Regions from separate parts of the Lysinibacillus sp. FW301-JW8 genome, predicted to be linked through region 3. Evidence: riboswitches for the same ligand, from Rfam matches in the RefSeq annotation. Region 3 holds a riboswitch; each other region holds the start of a gene.

Region 1 (4,683 bases), on a different contig from region 3:
TCCAAAACATACAATATGGCAGGCTGGCGCATCGGTTTTGCAGTTGGGAATGCAGATATTATTGCTGCCATTAATCTAATACAAGATCACCTATTTTGCAGTCAATTCCCTGCTGTACAACAAGCAGCAGCCATTGCACTCTCAGCACCACAGGAATGTGCAGACGAGCTCAGAGCTACTTATGAACGTAGGCGAAATGTCTTAATCGAAGAGGCTCAGCGTATTGGCTGGCATGTAACTGCACCCAAGGGCTCTTTTTTTGCATGGCTCCCTGTTCCAGTAGGCTATACAAGTGAGCAATTTGCAGATCTCTTGCTCGACAAAGCAGATATTGCTGTAGCAGCAGGAAATGGCTTTGGACAATATGGCGAGGGCTATGTCCGTGTTGGCTTACTTGTAAGCGAAGAACGTTTACGTGAAGCAATAAGTCGAATCGAGCAATTAAATTTATTTAACTTCTTTCAGTAGAAGTCTCCCACCTCTATAGGTAGTGATCTGAATGAATTTAAGCTACTTTTCAGAGGTGTCCAAACACCCGCTGAAATAGAGGAACTCAGGCTAAGATCTTCACATCCTGTGAAAACGCCTGAGTGACCAACATCGTGTTGACCCAAAGCCTCTGGCGGATGTCACGGAATCGAAAAGAAGTTAATAAAGGATGTTAGCCTAAAATCATCGCATCCATGCGATAACGGCTAACTGACCTGCTTCATGCAGGCCTAAGCACAAAGCCGATTCCGGACGCAATTATGCCGAGGCATAATTGATATAAACAAATTCCAAAAAAACTGTTCTACAGCAATGCCATAGAACAGTTTTTTCATTTCTCGATCTTTCTTGGACTCTGTAAATCTTTTTCTAAAGGATAAAATTGAACATGTCCTGTTTCATCATCAAATTGGCGAATATGCTGAATGCCCTGTACCTCAGCTAAAACGATATCGGCTGTAATTACAATATTTCCACCCTTTATCAAATGCCCTCCCGATACTTGACCCCATTGATCACTCATTGATCCATGAAGATGCGTCTCATATTCTCCATCACGTTTACACACAACACCAGCACCTTGAATAAATTCAAGGGGTCCCTCTTTTTTAACTACTTCACTGAAACCGACATTAATTTTAGAGGTCTCATCTGGTACTAAATATACAAAACTACTTTTTTGAAAACTGCCAATACAGCTAACAATGGTAGCCGACTCAATATCGTTCTCTTGACAGATTGCTTCTATCCCCTCGATAATATCAGTCCCCATTAAAATACGAGCACTAATCACTTTTCCAAATGCTCCAACTCCGTAATTTACTCTTATAGGCATCTCTACACCCCTTTTTGCTTCAAAGTTTTTTATCATAACCAATTACACCCCAACGTCTAGCTAGCTCTAAAAGCTTCTACTCAAAATCCGTAGGGGGCTCTCACTTGATTCAGCGGATGCAAAAACAAAAAACCATTCATCTCTTCACATATTTGCTAAATCAAAATAAATAAAAAATAAAATAATTATTGACTAATAATAACCTATAATTTATATTAGTTCTATCGGATTTATAAAAATACTATATATCTCTTATCAAGAGTAGCTGAGGGACTGGCCCTATGAAGCTCGGCAACCTCCTTTTTAAAGGAAGGTGCTAAATCCTGCAAACGATTGTCGTTTGATAGATAAGAGAGGACGTTTTTTCATGAGCCTCTCTTAGTTTATAAGAGAGTTTTTTTATTTTTAAAAACCGATAAAACAAACTTTGGAGGTCATATTCATGAAGAAACGAAACAAATTTTTATTAGGCATAGCAGGTCTTACATTAGCAGCTGCATTAGTAGGCTGCGGTACAAAAGAAGATAGTAAAGGTGACCAAGGTAAGGCTATTGATGAAAATAAAATCGTAGTAGGGGTTACTTCTGGTCCACATGAACAAATTGCAGAGGTTGCGGCAAAAGTTGCAAAGGAAAAAGGCTTGGAAGTAGAGCTTAAATCCTTCTCTGACTATGTTTTACCTAATACTTCATTAGCTGAAGGCGATCTTGATGCAAACAGCTATCAGCACGAGCCTTTCTTAGATACTTTTAATAAAGATCATGATACAGACTTAGTACCAGTAGGAAAAACTATTCTGAATCCAATGGGTGTTTACTCTGAAAAATATAAATCTTTTGATGAAATACCAGACGGAGCAACATTTGGTTTACCAAACGATCCAACAAACGGTGCCCGTGCACTATTTGTTTTACAAGAAGCTGGCTATATTAAATTAAAAGAAGGTACTGGCCTAACAGCATCTATCCGTGATGTTGAAGAAAACAAGAAAAATTTAAAATTCATAGAGTTAGAGGCTGCACAAATTCCAAAGCAGCTTAGTGAGGTTGATGTAGCTGCTATTAATACAAACTTTGCGCTTGATGCTGGCATTAATCCTAAAGAAGATTCTATCCTTTTAGAATCTACTGACTCTCCTTATGTAAACTATATCGTAGTACGTGCCGAAAATGAGAATGATCCAACGATTAAAAAATTCGTTGAAGCTTATCAATCTGATGAAGTACGCAAATTTATTGAAGATGAATTTAAGGGTTCTGTAATTGCAAGCTGGTAAGTACTAAAAATAGACTTCGATAAAGTGGTTATTTTCCCCATCTTCCACTGATTATTCGTTGAAACAATTGGGCTTATACAGGTTATTAAGATCCCTACTTAGAATTTTTTGTTCTTGAAAAGGGGATTATACAGCACGTTAAGCGGGATAAAATAGAGAATCTGCTAGAATCCTTTGGGAAAGCGAGCAGATTCTTGCTTTTTAGAAAGGAGACATCCATATGATTCGGTTAGAAAATATATCCAAAGAATTTAAAACAAAAAAAGGTATTGTCAGAGCAGTGGATGGGATTAACCTTCATGTTAAAAAAGGTGAAATTCATGGGGTCATTGGCTATAGTGGTGCAGGTAAAAGTACACTTATTCGCTGTGTCAACCTATTGGAGCGTCCAACAGCAGGAAAAGTTTGGATCAATAATGTGGATATTACTTCCCTTTCCCTAAATGATCTTCGAAAGACCCGTCAAAAGATCGGGATGATCTTCCAGCATTTTAATCTCTTAAAAACTGCGACCGTTTATAACAATATTGCTATCCCATTAAAGCTTCTTGGCTATAACGATGTCGAAGTAAAAAATCGTGTGGCGAAATACGCTGAAATTGTTGGTTTAACAGAAAAATTAGAAAGCTTTCCAAGTCAGCTTTCAGGAGGTCAAAAACAACGAGTTGCTATTGCCCGTGCATTAGCACAGGAACCCGAAATCTTACTAAGTGATGAAGCGACTAGTGCACTTGATCCAGAAACAACAGAAGCCATTCTTGAGCTTTTATTGAAAATTAATCGTGAGCTAGGCATTACTATTTTACTTATTACGCATGAAATGAATGTCATACAAAAAATCTGCGATGATGTATCTGTTCTTGAAGCAGGGAAAGTTGTGGAATACGGCTCTGCTATTGATCTTTTTGCGAAGCCTCAGCACCCAACAACGCGAAAGTTCTTGAACACGATTTCACAGCGTAATCTATCCCCTTCTCTTATCCAGCAGCTCAATGTTTCAGGGAGTGTTATTCGTCTAACATTTCTCGGAGAAAGTACTGGAAAACCGTTACTGACAGAGGTCAGCAAAGTATACGATGTTCAGCCAAATATTTTAACTGCCAATATTATTGAATTAAAAAATGGCATCGTCGGAAATATCGTCGTTCATTTAAATGGTGAGGCGCATATTGTACAAAAGGCATTAACGTATTTCACAGAAAATGGAGTAGCCGTAGAGGAATTAGGAGGCGAACAAAATGAATAGTATTCAAGGCTTCTTTACAGATTGGTCAGATGTTATTGGAAAATCAATTATCGAAACCTTCCAAATGGTCGGAATATCTTTATTCTTTTCCATAGTCATTGGAATTCCATTAGGGCTCTTAATTGTTTTAACACGTCCTGGTCAATCTTTTGAAAATAAATTTCTTTATCAATTTTTTAATTTATTCATTAATATAATTCGCTCCGTCCCATTTATCATTTTACTCTTCTTTATTTTACCGTTTACAAAGCTAATTGTTGGGACAACGATTGGTGTGAAAGGTGTGATTGTACCACTTGTTGTTTATACGGCACCTTATATCGCACGACTGATGGAGACAGCACTATTAGAAGTGGACCCAGGTGTTGTAGAGGCTTATACAGCAATGGGCATTAAACGCCGTCATATTATCTGGAATGTTTTATTACGCGAGGCTCGCCCTTCTATCATTTTAGGCTTAACCATTGCCACAATTGGTCTTATTGGAGCAACAGCAATGGCAGGAATGGTTGGTGCGGGTGGTTTAGGTGATCTTGCCTACCGTTATGGTCATTTACGCTATGAGGTCGATGTTATGTATGCGACCGTATTTATTTTAATCATTCTTGTTCAGAGTATTCAATCTATTGGCAATCGGTTTGCAGCAAAACTTAAGAAGGATTAAGGAGGAGCACTGTGACAAATGAAATTTATGTAGAGAAAAATGGTTATATAGCAACTTTAGTGATAAATCGTCCTGAGAAACGTAACTCTTTATCAAGGGCAATGTTTCAGGCTATTTTGAATGAGCTTCATCATTTAAGCTCTGACCCTTCTATCAAACTTTTAATTGTCCGT
Region 2 (4,683 bases), on a different contig from region 3:
CTGCTTTACTCGAATTTTAAAATCACCTGGCTTTATCGTAAGAGTTTGCTGTATTTTTAATTGATAATTATCATAATCAATTAATTCAAAACGCTGTAAAATCATTGCTAACACCAAAGTTGCCTCATGAAGGGCAAATTGCATGCCGATACAGGCACGCTGACCATTTCCAAACGGTTTAAAGGCATGTGTAGGAATATTCTGAGGATCTTCAAAGCGCTCTGGATAAAATTGTTCAGCATTTTCACCCCACACATTTTTATCACGATGAAGCTGCGGCAGAAGAACACTAATATTGTCTCCTTTTTTAATCAAATACTTGTCGCCAATCACAGTATCCTCTTTAGCATAAAGCTCAAAGCCAGGTGCTGTTGGCCATAAACGTAATGATTCATTTAAAATTAGACGAATGTACTTTAGCTGTAAAATCTGTTCATATGTTGGTGTTTCTTCAGTCAATACTTGATCAACTTCCTTATAAGCCTTTTCTAGCACTTCAGGATGCTTAATTAAAAAATAGAGGGCAAAGGATAGCAATCCACTTGTTGTTTCATGTCCAGCTATCAAAAATGTAATGATTTGATAGCGAATATTTTCATCGCTCAGCGTTTCTCCTGTGTCAGGATCTTTTACATTTAACATTCTGCCTAGTAAATCTATCTCCTCCTGCATACCTCTTGTCTTTCGCTCCTCAATAATTTTATCTACTAATGAAAACATTGTTTCAATATCTTCGTTAAATTGACGCCTTGTGCCAACCATCATCAGATTTTGTATTTTTAATCGGGAACTTTTTAACATGGCTTCATTTAAAGCACGAACCATACTCATAATAAAAGGGCTATGTGTTTCTCTATAAAAGCTATTAAAACGATAGTTGAAGCCACATAATCCAATGGTATCTAGCGTTAACCGTGTCATATCCTCTGGGACATCAATTTCCTCCATCGGATTCAAACGTTCCCATTTTTGTATCAGCTGTGTAGCAATATCCGTCATCATAGAATGATAATCCTTCATAGCCTGTTTACTAAACGTGGGAAGTAGGATATTATGTGCCTTTTGCCAGTTCGGCTCAGTTGTTCTGCTTGTAAATAGGCCATCACCACCAAAAGCACGAACATTTTCTAACTCACTATAAATCTGCTTATCAAAACGTGAAACATCACAAACATCAGCTACCAATTCATGACCAGATATTACTAAGCTCGTATAACCTGGTATTTCTAATCGATATATCGGCCCATACTCTTCTGCAAGCTTACAAAGTGATAATGTTGGCTGCTCTTTATCGATTAAGGGCAAATGGCCAAGTGGACCAAATGTTTTTGGTTTTGGAACATCTTCTACACTTATCATCATGAATCCCTTCTTTCAGTAAAATAAAAAATGATAGTTAAATCTATCATTTGATAAAATAATATACCAAAAATTAAGTAGAACTCAACTTTTTAGAAATTATCCAAGGGAAAAATGGCAGTATTTGTGAACAAAGAGTGAAATAGCAAAAGCCCAACCTCTCACTCTAGTAAGTTGAGACATTGGGCTTTTTGCGGATTTAAATTTAACTAAATATGATATTCAATTTCATCAACGAAATCCCATTCATATGGTGTTTCTTGATAAACATAGTAATTCAGCCAGTTTGAGAATAGCAAATGGGTATGGGCACGCCATGTATTAATTGGCTCATGTGCTGGGTCGTCATTCGGGAAATAGTTCACCGGTACAGTAATATCTAACCCTTTTGCGACATCTCGATTATATTCATCTGCTAAAGTTGTTGCATCATACTCAAGATGACCTGTGATCATAATGTTTTTATTATCCTTGGACTGCACAATAAATACACCTGCATCCTCTGAATAGGACAGTAAACGTAAATCAGGATGATTGCGTACTTCATCAATAGAAACAGATGTATAACGAGAATGTGGTGCTGTAAATAAATCACTAAATCCACGCACTAAGTCGACTGTTAAATCTGTAATGACATGCGAATAAACACCTGAGCATTTTGCTGGAAGTTCAACCTTCCCGATTCCATAATGATGATATAAAGCAGCCTGTGCCCCCCAACATATATGTAGGATAGATGTCACGTTTTTCTTAGACCAATCCATAATTTGTGAGATTTCCTGCCAGTAATTCACTTCTTCAAAAGCCATCTTCTCTACAGGTGCTCCTGTAATAATCATTCCGTCAAAGCGGCGATGACGAATTTGTTGGAAAGTTGTGTAAAATAGCTGTAAATGTGATTTACTAACATTTTTTGATTCATGTGTTGCTGTATTTAAAAATGTAATATTGACTTGCAGTGGCGTATTCCCTAGCAAGCGCAGTAATTGCAGCTCTGTTTTCTCTTTTTCAGGCATTAAGTTGAAAATTAATATATTTAATGGACGAATTTGTTGTGTATTCGCACGATCCTCTTCCATCACGAAAATCTTTTCCTCTCGTAAATGTTCTCCAGCTGGTAAGTTTTTTGGAATATTAATTGGCATCTTGCATTCCCCTCTCTTTTATTTCCCTCTTCAAAATCAAGTTTACAATGACACTTTTTATGAAATTAAAAAATCCCCCTTATTCCATGCGAGATAGAATGAGGGGGATTTTCACCACGTTCACTCTTATCTCTCAAAGGAAAAAACCTTTGCTGGAATTAGCACCTTTCTAACATTTGTTAGAGGTTGCTGAAGCGTCATCGGGCCAAATCCCTCAGCTTCTCTTGATAAGATTATTTAATTAAAATGAATTGTAACATGAACTATTAAGAATATCAATAAAACATAGAATATTTTGTCATTACTATGCATGTTTAGCTAAATTTTGATGAACACTAATCATCATAACAACATATGAAATTTTATGGTAAACATGCTGTGATTATGTTAACATATACCTTTAGTAACAGAGAGGAACGTGAATAGCTTGATTAAAATTGAATTTCCTAAACCAGATTTAGTGATTCGCCAGCGTGAGCAAGATTTAAAGCCTGGTGATGTACCAATTACACCATACCATGGTTTTATTGACTTCCATAAAATCACACGAGACAAAGGTGGCATTTTCTTATTTTACAATGAGAAAAATGAGCTTTTATTTGTCGGTAAAGCGCGTAAAATTCGTCAACGTATAAAAAAACATTTTGAAGACAATGTATCACCTATGAAAAATCATCGTCAAGAAATTTTCAAAATTGAAGTTTATGAAATAGAAGATCCAATGGAACGTGAAATTTACGAAACGTATGCCATTAATGTTTTCCGCTCTAGATATAATGTTGATAAAGTATTTTATTAAAAAAGAATCTGCTTGCCTCTAAAGGCAAGCAGATTCTTTATTTTTTACTCTACAAAAAATGCTTTTCGTTCTTTCGTAATCCATTCCTCAAGCTCATGATCATCTCGTCTTAGGAGACGATTAATAAGGACATCATGCCAAATATAATCCTCTAATAAATAAATGTGAACCGGATCATTCGTAATAAAAGCAGTTTCAAGATTTGAAGGAGAATGTCCATAAATCATCTCTTGACCATCGATAGACAAGATAAACCAGTGCTGTGTAGAAGATTTTTTCGTATAATATGTCATTCGATGCATATCGATGGATGACACAGGTTCATGCACATATAGTGTAATACCGTGAACAGGAACTTGTTCAGCCACCAATAAAATATCCTCTCTCAATGCTTCATACATCTCTTCCCACATAGAAAGAAGTACCTTTTTCTCCGCTTTCTTTAATAATGACTGACAATAATTAATAATGGTCTGCTTCCCTTTTAACATTAACACTTTAGGCTCCGCTTCCTGCTCCTTAGTTTCTAATTTTTCTAATTGGTCACTAATTGACGTAAAATTCGATTGCCAGCGCTGTTGAATTTGCTGTAAAAACATAGCAACAGGAATGGAAGAATAAGTTGTTTGATCAGCAGCCTCCTCTTTCAGCACTAATCCTTTTTCAACGAGCACATCCAGTATGTCATAAACTCTTGCTCGAGGAATACCAGAGTTTTTGCTGACCTGATAAGCACTAATATGGCTCTTTTGGACAAGTGCCGTATAGGCCTTTCCTTCATATTCTGTAAATCCTAGCTCTTTTAATTGGGCGATTAATTCATCCATCCAATCCCTCCATTTCCTTTATTATAGAATAATTTGATGAATAGAAGCTAATGAAAAAAATAGTCTTTACAGCGAAATAAAAATTAGTTACTATTTCAGTAGTAACTATCTAATGAGGTGTCAACATGCTTTTTGAAGTAGATGTAAATGTAGTAATTTTATTGATTGCGTTTGGGTTTCTCGCAGCCTTTGTAGACTCTGTGGTTGGTGGTGGTGGCTTAATCTCATTACCTGCTCTTTTGTTTGCGGGTTTAAATCCTGCAGCAGCCGTTGCAACCAATAAGTTAGCGGGGACTATGGGTTCTTTAACCTCTACGATTTCCTTTTATCGTTCAGGACAGTTAGACATTCGTTCTGTCATAAAATACTTTCCACTAGCCTTTGTCGGATCGTTATTTGGCGCATGGACTGTACATTTAATCAATCCCTCGCTACTCAAACCAATCATGCTCATAATGCTAGCAGGGGTAACAGTTTATACGATTTTTAAAAAGGATTGGGGCTCTGTATCCGCTGTTAAAACATTGTCTCCTTTACACTTGGCTTTATTTAT
Region 3 (4,683 bases):
AACAGAGAATATAGAACAGTTGACTGGTATGTCAAAAGAAATGGAATCAATTATGAGTGTGGTTACGACTATTGCCAACCAGACCAACTTGTTAGCTTTAAACGCAGCTATAGAAGCAGCCCGTGCTGGAGAAGCGGGTAAAGGCTTTAATATAGTTGCAGATGAGGTTCGAAAACTATCGATTCAAACAAAAGATTCTGTGACTTCAGTAGCCATGTTGTTACAAAAAACAAATGAACGGACAGATAAGTTAACACACTCTCTTAATAATATTCAAGAAGAGGTCATATCTGGTAAGGAAAATATGGTTCAAACAGAAGGGCAATTCACGAAAATATTAGAATCGATGACAGAAGCAAAAGAGCAGAATGATAGTATGGAAAAAGAAGTTTTAACAATAGCGGAGATTCTTAATGAGTTGGGAGTTGCCTTTGAAGAAGTAACAAATTCAGCTGAGAAATTAGCAAATGTTGCCCAACACTTAAATTAATTCATAGCAAGTATAGTATTTATTGTGGCAACTGAAGATCTACAGCCTGTAAACACTATAAAAACCATTAATATGTGTAAATTAATGGTTCTGAAGGCGATATATAGGTTATGCAATTTTGCAAGCTGATGACCGAGATTTAAGGTTAAAAGTATTTTTTGTATTATTATGGAAAAATACATACTTTAGTCATAGAAATGGAGCTATCCTAACCACTGGATAGCTCCATTTTTGCTAAATTTGTAAAGGATTTAGCGTAATTTTCAATAAAAAGAGTTTATACTAAAGGAAGACAACAAAAATTAGGGGCGGTTAATATGGAAACAGTGGTTGTATTAGGCGGCGGAATTACGGGTTTATGTACGATGCATTATTTGCAGCGTCAAGTGAAGGAGAAAAATTTAGATGTAAAGCTTGTGCTTGTTGAAAAAAATACATATCTAGGTGGTAAGCTGCACTCTGCTCACGAACATGGATTCATTATGGAAACAGGGGCAGATTCAATTGTAGCTCGTCATAAAGGTGTTATGGAACTGATTGAAGAGCTTAATTTTGAGCAAGATTTGGTATACAACGAAACTGGGATTTCCTATATATACACAAATAATGAGCTCCATGCCATTCCGGCAGATTCGACGTTCGGCATTCCAATGAGCCTACACTCTCTGGAGGAAAGCACACTTGTATCCGAAGAAGGTAAAAAAGAAGCATTAAAGGATTTGACAATGCCGAATGCGGGCTTTACAAAGGATAGCTCTATCGGAGAATTTTTAACGTATTATTTAGGCGAGGAGCTTGTACAAAACCAAATAGCGCCAGTACTTGCAGGAGTGTATTCAGGAGATTTACATCAATTATCGATAGCCTCCACTTTACCTTATTTAATTGATTATAAAAATGAGTACGGTAGTATCATTAAAGGTTTTGATGCAAATCGAGAACAATTTGTAAAAGCCGCTAATAAAAAGTTTATTTCGTTTAAAAATGGTTTATCGTCTTTAATTGATCGTCTTGAAGAAACGTTAACTGATGTAGAAATTATTAAGGGAATTACCATTACAAGTGTCAACAAGCAGGAAGATCACTACACTGTTACTTTGGCAGATGATACGGTTATTAAAGCAGATCATGTTGTTTTAGCATTACCTAATGAAGCTGTACAGAGCTTATTAAAGGATGATACATTGAACCGTTATTTTGAACAGTTCAATACTGCCTCAGCCATTACGATTTATTTAGGATTTGATGTACCCGATAATAGATTACCAGCTGATGGAACAGGCTTTATTGTGTCACATAATTCGGATGTAATCTGTAATGCAGCGACATGGACAAGCCGCAAGTGGAAGCATACTTCAGCAAATGAGCAATTACTTGTTCGACTCTTCTATAAAAGTATTAACCCTGCGTATGAGAAGTTACGTAGGATGACAGATGAAGAATTAGCGGTTGTTGCCTTAGAGGATGTAAGAAAAAGCTTGGGAATTGAAGAAAAGCCAAATGTCGTGAATGTGAGTAGATGGATTGATCAAATGCCGAAATATGATTTAGCTCATCGTGAGGCATTACAGGGTTTATTACAAGAGCTCGAAACAAACTATCCGAATTTATCCATTGCTGGCTGCTCTTATTTTGGTGTAGGTATAGGTGCTTGTATTCAAAACGGTAAAAAAATAGGGGAGGATATTGCTGAAAAACTCTCTTAATTGCAGAATATAAGACAAAAAATTATATTTTTCGTTTGAAATATCCTTTGTTACGTGAAATAGTCTTGACTCAAACGTTTGTTAACGATATGATTCTTTTAATTATTTAAAAAATTCATACTAAATTCTTATCAAGAGAAGCTGAGGGACTGGCCCTATGATGCTTCAGCAACCAACTTTTTGTCAGGTGCTAAATCCAGAAGACCCTATGGTCGAAGATGAGAAGGAACAAAATTACGAAACGTAAAAGCCTTCTTTGTGTTAAAGAAGGCTTTTTTATTATAGAAAAATAGGAAGAGGGGCTAGTTTTATGGGATTGCTTGAAAAGTTAAAAACGCATGTTCTGACAGCAGATGGTGCAATTGGTACGGTATTATACGGCTATGGCTTGGAGTACTGTCATGAGGAAATGAATGTTCAAAGACCAGAATTAATTGAAAAGATTCATAGAGAGTATATCGTAGCTGGAGCCGACATTATTCAAACAAATACTTATGGAGCGAATGCCATAAAATTAGCACGCTATGGATTAGAATCGCGTGTTCAGCAGTTTAATGAAGCTGCTATTACAATTGCAAAGCGAGCCGCTGCAGATGGCGGTCAATTTGTTTTAGGAACTATCGGAGGAATTCGAGGCATCCGAAAAAGCGATGCAACGTTAGAAGAAATTTTAGCGACTGTGGAAGAGCAAGCAACTGTATTACTTGCAGGGAATCCAGACGGCCTTTTACTTGAAACCTATTATGATTTTGAAGAATTAACAGCGACATTAAAAATGCTTCGAGTAAAAACCAAGTTGCCAATCATTGCGCAAGTTTCAATGCATGAACCGGGAGTATTGCAAAATGGTAAGAGTTTAAATAACGCTCTACATGAGCTTGAAGCGCTTGGAGCTGATATTGTAGGTGTTAACTGTCGTTTAGGTCCATTCCATACGATTCAAGCATTTGAAGGTGTAGAGCTTCCTGAGAAGGCATTTATGTCAGCATATCCAAATGCATCTCTTCTAGACTTAGAAGACGGCCGAGTGGTTTATGAGTCTGAGACAGACTATTTTGGTCGAGCAGCTGTAGCACTTCGAGATCAAGGTGTACGTTTAATAGGCGGTTGCTGTGGTACGACGCCAAAGCATATTGCTGCAGCAAAAAAATACTTAGAGGAGCTGTCTCCGGTAGAAGAAAAATTAGCGAAGCCAGAAAAAGTAGAGATTGTACGTGAGGCAGAACCATCAAGATTTGAGCCTCTGCATATAAAAGTAAAACGTCAACGCTCGGTTATTGTAGAGTTGGATACACCAAGACATTTAGAAATCGATGGCTTTATTAAAGGTGCTAAAAAATTATATGAGGCAGGCGCAGATGTGGTTATGATGGCGGATAATTCACTTGCATCTCCAAGAATAAGCAATGTGGCAATGGGCGCATTACTGAAAGAAACACATGGGGTACGCCCGCTAACACATATTACATGTCGAGATCGTAATTTAATTGGTCTGCAATCCCATTTAATGGGCTTAAATGCACTAGGAATTCATGATATATTAGCGGTGACTGGAGATCCAACAAAGGTTGGCGATTTCCCAGGAGCAACAAGTGTTTATGACGTATCATCAATGGAGCTAATACAATTAATCAAACAGTTAAATGAGGGTGTATCATTTTCAGGGAAGCCGCTACGTCAAAAGGCAAATTTCTCTGTAGCCGCTGCGTTTAATCCAAATGTACGTGTATTAGACCGAGCTGTATCTCGATTAGAAAAGAAAATTGAGCATGGGGCAGATTATTTTATTTCACAGCCAGTCTATACAAAGGAAAAAATTGTAGAAATTTATGAGGCAACAAAGCATTTAGAAGTACCAATCTATATAGGAATTATGCCAGTAACGAGCTATAAAAGTGCGGAGTTCTTACATCATGAAGTACCAGGCATTAAATTATCTGAAGAAGCATTAGCACGTATGAAGGCTTGTGGTGAGGATAAGGAACGCGCAACGCTTGAAGGAATTGCAATTGCTAAGGAATTAGTGGAGGTAGCTGCACAATACTTCAATGGTATTTATCTTATTACACCGTTCCTACGCTATGATATGACGCTAGAACTAATGAAATTTATTGAGCAATTGGATGAACAAAAAAGAGGGGTAAGTATAAATGGCTAAGCATTTGATTGAAGAGCAACTAGAGAAACGAATTTTAATTCTTGATGGCGCAATGGGGACAATGCTACAAAATGAAAACTTATCAGCTGAGGATTTCGGTGGCGAGGAATATGATGGCTGTAATGAGAATCTTGTACTAACTAGACCTGATGTGCTTGAAAAGGTTCATAGAAAATATCTGGAGGCAGGAGCAGATATTATTTGCACGAATACATTTGGAGGTACTCCTCTTGTATTAAATGAATATGATCTGGGAGCAAAGGCAGAGGAAATCAATAAACGTGCTGTGGATATAGCACGTAAGGCAGTGGATGATTTTTCTACCTCTG
Region 4 (4,683 bases), on a different contig from region 3:
AACTGAGCTAGAAAGTAGAATTGTTGCGCCCTCTGGTAGTTCATCAAGTGTTTTATATTTTTTAGAGTAGATGCCGATTGGCTCAATATGAACACCACCTGCATTTACGAAATCATAGCCATTGTCTTTAATTTGAAGCTCCAAATAAGGAATATGTTGGAAATAGTTAGCATCAAGTGTTTTAGAGTCTAAATCTTGGTTAGGTAATACATAATCTGTATACGTTTCAATTTTAAGATCAATACCCTGTTCAGCTAAAATCGGTTTTGCTTTTTCTAGGATAACTGCGTGTGGTGTATTTGAAGCACCTACTGTTAATGTTACATTTTCTTTACTATCTGTTTTATCTTCTGTTGATGCACCTGAGCTTGCATCATCTTTTTTACCAGCACCACAAGCAGCTAAAGCTAGTACTAATACTGATAAGAATAATCCCGCTAATAACTTCTTCATTTTATTACACTCCCTTTTATTTTGTTCAAAAATATGTTAACGGTAGAAAACCGAAATAACCTTTAACGTTTATCTGTTTTAGCAGTAATCATATCGCCTATCCATTGAATAATAAATACGACTACTAAGATTAGAATAGTTGCCATTAATGTCACATCAGAGCGATTACGTTGGAAGCCGTCCAAGAAAGCTAAGTTTCCTAACCCGCCTGCACCAATAATTCCAGCCATAGCTGTATACCCAACAAGTGCGACTGCTGTTACAGTAATACCTGAAATAAGTGCTGGTAATGATTCTGGAATTAACACCTTCCATATAATAGTAGAAGTTTTAGCACCCATAGAACGGGCTGCCTCGATTACCCCTTTATCAATTTCACGTAATGCAATTAATACCATACGTGCATAGAATGGTGCAGCACCAATAATTAGTGCTGGCAACGCAGCATTGGCACCTCGGATTGTGCCGAACAAGAATTTCGTAAATGGAATTAATAAAATAATTAACAAGATAAATGGAAGTGAACGGAAAATATTTACGAGTGATCCTGTTAAAAAATTAACAATCTTATTAGCCCAAAGTTGATGTGGACTTGTTAAAAATAATACGATTCCAATTACTAATCCAAGGATGAATGTTACTACGGTTGAAAAAGCAGTCATATACAATGTTTCATAGGTAGCTGTCCACATTCGCTCCCAGTCGACATTCGGAAAGAGATTAGTTAGCATTTGAAATCACCTCCGTTTGTACTTCGACTGTATTTAAGTAACCTAATGCATCAGCAACATTTGCCTCTGTACCATCAATTTGCACAATAAGTGTACCGTAAGCACCGTTTTTCGTTTGAGAGATATTACCATGCACAATACTGACTTCTACATCAAAGTGCTTGACGAGGTGTGAAATAACAGGTTGCTCTGTTTTTTCGCCGACAAAAATTAGCTTAACAAGTTGTCCAGTTGGATAATTTGCTTTTATTTGTGCAACCGTCTCCTGCGTTTCCTTTGTATCTGTAATTTGAGACACAAATTTTTTCGTAATAGTGGCTTGTGGTGCTTGAAATACTTGTAAAACCTCACCACGTTCTACTATTTCTCCTGCCTCCATTACTGCTACACGATGACAGATTTTACGAATAACGTGCATTTCATGTGTAATTAACACAATTGTTAATCCTAAACGCTCGTTAATATCAACAAGTAAATCCAAGATTGCATCCGTAGTCTCTGGATCAAGTGCTGAGGTTGCCTCATCACATAATAAAACCTCTGGATTATTGGCTAGCGCTCTAGCAATACCGACACGTTGCTTTTGACCACCCGATAGCTGTGATGGATACGCCTGATCACGTCCATCTAAACCAACAAGGGTAATCAATTCTTTCACACGTGCATCACGCTGTGCCTTTGAAACACCTGCGATTTCTAGTGGAAAAGCGATATTTTCAGCAACGGTTCTAGACCATAGTAGATTAAAATGCTGGAAAATCATACTTACCTTTTGTCTAGCATCTCTGAGCTTTTGCCCCTTTATAGATGAAAACTCTTGATTGTTAACCTTCACCGTACCAGATGTAGGCTTTTCTAAGCCGTTCAATAAACGAATCATCGTACTTTTACCAGCGCCACTATAGCCGATAATGCCAAATATTTCACCTTTATTAATGGAAAGGTTTACGTCTTTGACTGCTGTTAATTCGCCATTTGCGGTTTTGTATTTCTTCGTAATATTTTGAAGCTGGATCATAGCGAATACTCCTTTTCTCATATAGAAAACCCCTTCACTCACAGACAAGTAGAAGGGGTCACGTATTTATACGCTCAACCGTTCTCTCATCTTTCAAAGATAAATCTTTGGGTGATTTGGCACCTTTTCACTTTGTGATGGTTGCCGGGCTTCATAGGGCACTTCCCTCCGCCACTCTTCATAAGAGTTCGATATATTTAATGTTTTAGTAATCTATTTGTTACTTTACCATGCTAGCAAACTTCAGTCAATTGATTTTTTTAACAATTCGTATAAAAATGGTACGGATTGAAAAGCATAGATTTTTTCTGTCACTTTTCCGCCATCACAGACGAGTAGACAAGGTACACTCTCGATTTCGTGATCTAAAGCAATCTCCTCAACAAAATTTAGGTTTGCTTTGCCGATTTGAAGCTTAGGCAGTAATTGCTCAACAATCATCATCATTTTCGATGCTACAGCACATGTACCACACAAAGGTGTATATAAATAAAAGGCAGCTCTTTCCCCCGACTGGATAGCCGCGACCCACTGCTCTTTTGACCATTCTTCCATTTTTTCACGCAACCTTACAAAATAAATTGATTATGGATTGAGAAATGTGCTCGTAGCAATATCATTGCTAATATCTTTCTTGGAGTTGTCTCGACTTCTTTATACGTTGGCATTGTACGTAAATGCTCTGCCTCTGGATAATGTCTGTCCATTAATGCCCGCAGCTTATCTCCTGATGGATCTGCATCAAAAAATGTATAAAGCTCACAGCCTTCATATGGATCAAGCAACACTTCTAATTGATGCACACCAATTGTACCATTCGTACAAAGTATTGTGACATCTTCACTTAAAATAGGTTCAATTTGAAGCTTATCCGAACGGCCTTCAACAATTAAGCATTTTCCCTCGAACATCACGCCACCCCCATTAGACATATCCCTTTTCCTTATAATCATTATATCAATTAAGTACTAACGATGGTAATGTTAGACACCCATTGAGAAGCAAACTATCTTACCAGCCATGAAGATAATAAAAAACGTCGGTAAATGCCGACGTTTTTCTATTAGGGCTTGTCTTATTCAGCGATCATTTCTTCGTATTGCTCTGCTGTCATAAGCTTTTCAACTTCTGATGCATCAGCAGGCTCAACAACGATCATCCAAGCTTTTTCATATGGTGATTCATTAACGAATTCTGGGCTATCTTCTAAATCTGCATTTACTTCAACTACTGTACCTGAGATTGGTGCATATAATTCAGAAACAGTTTTCACTGATTCTACGCTACCGAATGGATCGTCTGTTTTGATTTCATCGCCAACTTGTGGAAGCTCAACGAAAACGATATCTCCTAATTCAGATTGTGCGAAGTGAGTAATACCGATACGTACTTTTCCATCTTCTACTTTTACCCATTCATGTTCTTCAGAGTATCGTAAGTCTTTAGGTGTGCTCATGCAAAAAACCCCTCCATAAATATGTAATATATTCACTTTCAGTTTGCCATACTTCTACTATAAAAACAAGGATAATTACGGCTATTTCCAAGCTTGCTCAAAATCAGATTCTTTAAACCCTAAAGTTACTTTTTTACCATCAGTAACGATTGGACGTTTGATTAACATACCATCAGAAGCAAGTAGCTCGAGCTGCTCCTCCTCAGTCATATCAGCAAGTTTGTCCTTCAAACCAAGCTCTCTATACTTCATGCCAGACGTATTAAAAAACTTTTTCAGTGGTATTCCGCTTGTTTGCCATAGCTTAGTTAATTCGTCCTTTGTAGGTGGTTGTTCTACAATGTGTATCTCTTCATACGCTATATCATTGTCGTTTAGCCATTTTTGCGCTTTCTTACAAGTTGTACATTTTGGATATTGGATAAATTGAATCGTCATTGAAAGGCTCCTCTACTTTCTTTTTAGGACACTGAATTTTCTGTGTCTTCCTCATTTTCTGTAGTATACCATCATAACCTTACAAACCAAAATGAAACAGTTTTAGCTGTTCTCTCCCCAAAATCCAGACTCCACTACAGTCTATCCATCTCTTTCTTAATTCTATCCGTCACTTCGATGTTTCTATCAGTCACTTTTGTAAATCTATCCGTTACTCTCTGAATTCTATCCGTCTCAACCATAAAAAGCCCAGCTATCCAATTAAAGATAGCTAGGCTGTTTTATTTATTACACTACATATTTTTCTGCGTCAATCAACTTAACAGATGCTTCACGTTTCTTCGCGATTAAGTTGTAAGGATTGTTGCGTGTTAGCTTACGTAGTGCAGATAGCGTCATGCGCGCTGCATCTCCGTCCGCTGAAGCAAGAATTGTATCTTTTGCCTCTTTTTCAATTTCTGCAAATGCTTCCTGACAGAAGATTTGCGTATACAGTAATTTTTGCTGTGCTTTTTCAGCACCATCACGTGCAATTGCTTTCTCAGTACGTAATACAGCTGACTCCATCGCAAATAATTGGTTAGCGA

Evidence for each region. Region 3 has a riboswitch for S-adenosylmethionine ahead of AC3WOM_RS20430 (bifunctional homocysteine S-methyltransferase/methylenetetrahydrofolate reductase). Riboswitches for the same ligand answer to the same signal wherever they lie in the genome.
Region 1: another riboswitch for S-adenosylmethionine. It lies ahead of AC3WOM_RS19750 (MetQ/NlpA family ABC transporter substrate-binding protein); the one in region 3 lies ahead of AC3WOM_RS20430 (bifunctional homocysteine S-methyltransferase/methylenetetrahydrofolate reductase).
Region 2: another riboswitch for S-adenosylmethionine. It lies ahead of metA (homoserine O-acetyltransferase MetA); the one in region 3 lies ahead of AC3WOM_RS20430 (bifunctional homocysteine S-methyltransferase/methylenetetrahydrofolate reductase).
Region 4: another riboswitch for S-adenosylmethionine. It lies ahead of AC3WOM_RS08915 (methionine ABC transporter ATP-binding protein); the one in region 3 lies ahead of AC3WOM_RS20430 (bifunctional homocysteine S-methyltransferase/methylenetetrahydrofolate reductase).

Annotation. Positions count from the first base shown of each region.
Region 1 is NZ_JBYTBB010000056.1:25,712-30,394, reverse strand. It holds gene AC3WOM_RS19760 (pyridoxal phosphate-dependent aminotransferase) at 1-468, shown strand, start outside; gene AC3WOM_RS19755 (PPC domain-containing DNA-binding protein) at 821-1,324, opposite strand; SAM riboswitch class I at 1,574-1,678, shown strand; gene AC3WOM_RS19750 (MetQ/NlpA family ABC transporter substrate-binding protein) at 1,767-2,600, shown strand; gene AC3WOM_RS19745 (methionine ABC transporter ATP-binding protein) at 2,821-3,846, shown strand; gene AC3WOM_RS19740 (methionine ABC transporter permease) at 3,839-4,510, shown strand; gene AC3WOM_RS19735 (enoyl-CoA hydratase/isomerase family protein) at 4,522-4,683, shown strand, end outside.
Region 2 is NZ_JBYTBB010000008.1:105,589-110,271, reverse strand. It holds gene AC3WOM_RS05575 (bifunctional cytochrome P450/NADPH--P450 reductase) at 1-1,359, opposite strand, end outside; gene metA (homoserine O-acetyltransferase MetA) at 1,569-2,504, opposite strand; SAM riboswitch class I at 2,628-2,738, opposite strand; gene AC3WOM_RS05565 (nucleotide excision repair endonuclease) at 2,932-3,303, shown strand; gene AC3WOM_RS05560 (TrmB family transcriptional regulator) at 3,348-4,130, opposite strand; gene AC3WOM_RS05555 (TSUP family transporter) at 4,256-4,683, shown strand, end outside.
Region 3 is NZ_JBYTBB010000060.1:6,859-11,541, reverse strand. It holds partial or broken gene AC3WOM_RS20440 (methyl-accepting chemotaxis protein) at 5-490, shown strand; gene AC3WOM_RS20435 (protoporphyrinogen oxidase) at 808-2,196, shown strand; SAM riboswitch class I at 2,322-2,421, shown strand; gene AC3WOM_RS20430 (bifunctional homocysteine S-methyltransferase/methylenetetrahydrofolate reductase) at 2,507-4,354, shown strand; gene metH (methionine synthase) at 4,347-4,683, shown strand, end outside.
Region 4 is NZ_JBYTBB010000016.1:40,911-45,593, forward strand. It holds gene AC3WOM_RS08905 (MetQ/NlpA family ABC transporter substrate-binding protein) at 1-453, opposite strand, end outside; gene AC3WOM_RS08910 (methionine ABC transporter permease) at 516-1,184, opposite strand; gene AC3WOM_RS08915 (methionine ABC transporter ATP-binding protein) at 1,174-2,202, opposite strand; SAM riboswitch class I at 2,286-2,389, opposite strand; gene AC3WOM_RS08920 (thioredoxin family protein) at 2,446-2,757, opposite strand; gene AC3WOM_RS08925 (toprim domain-containing protein) at 2,772-3,113, opposite strand; gene gcvH (glycine cleavage system protein GcvH) at 3,278-3,658, opposite strand; gene AC3WOM_RS08935 (arsenate reductase family protein) at 3,740-4,096, opposite strand; gene AC3WOM_RS08940 (acyl-CoA dehydrogenase FadE) at 4,385-4,683, opposite strand, start outside.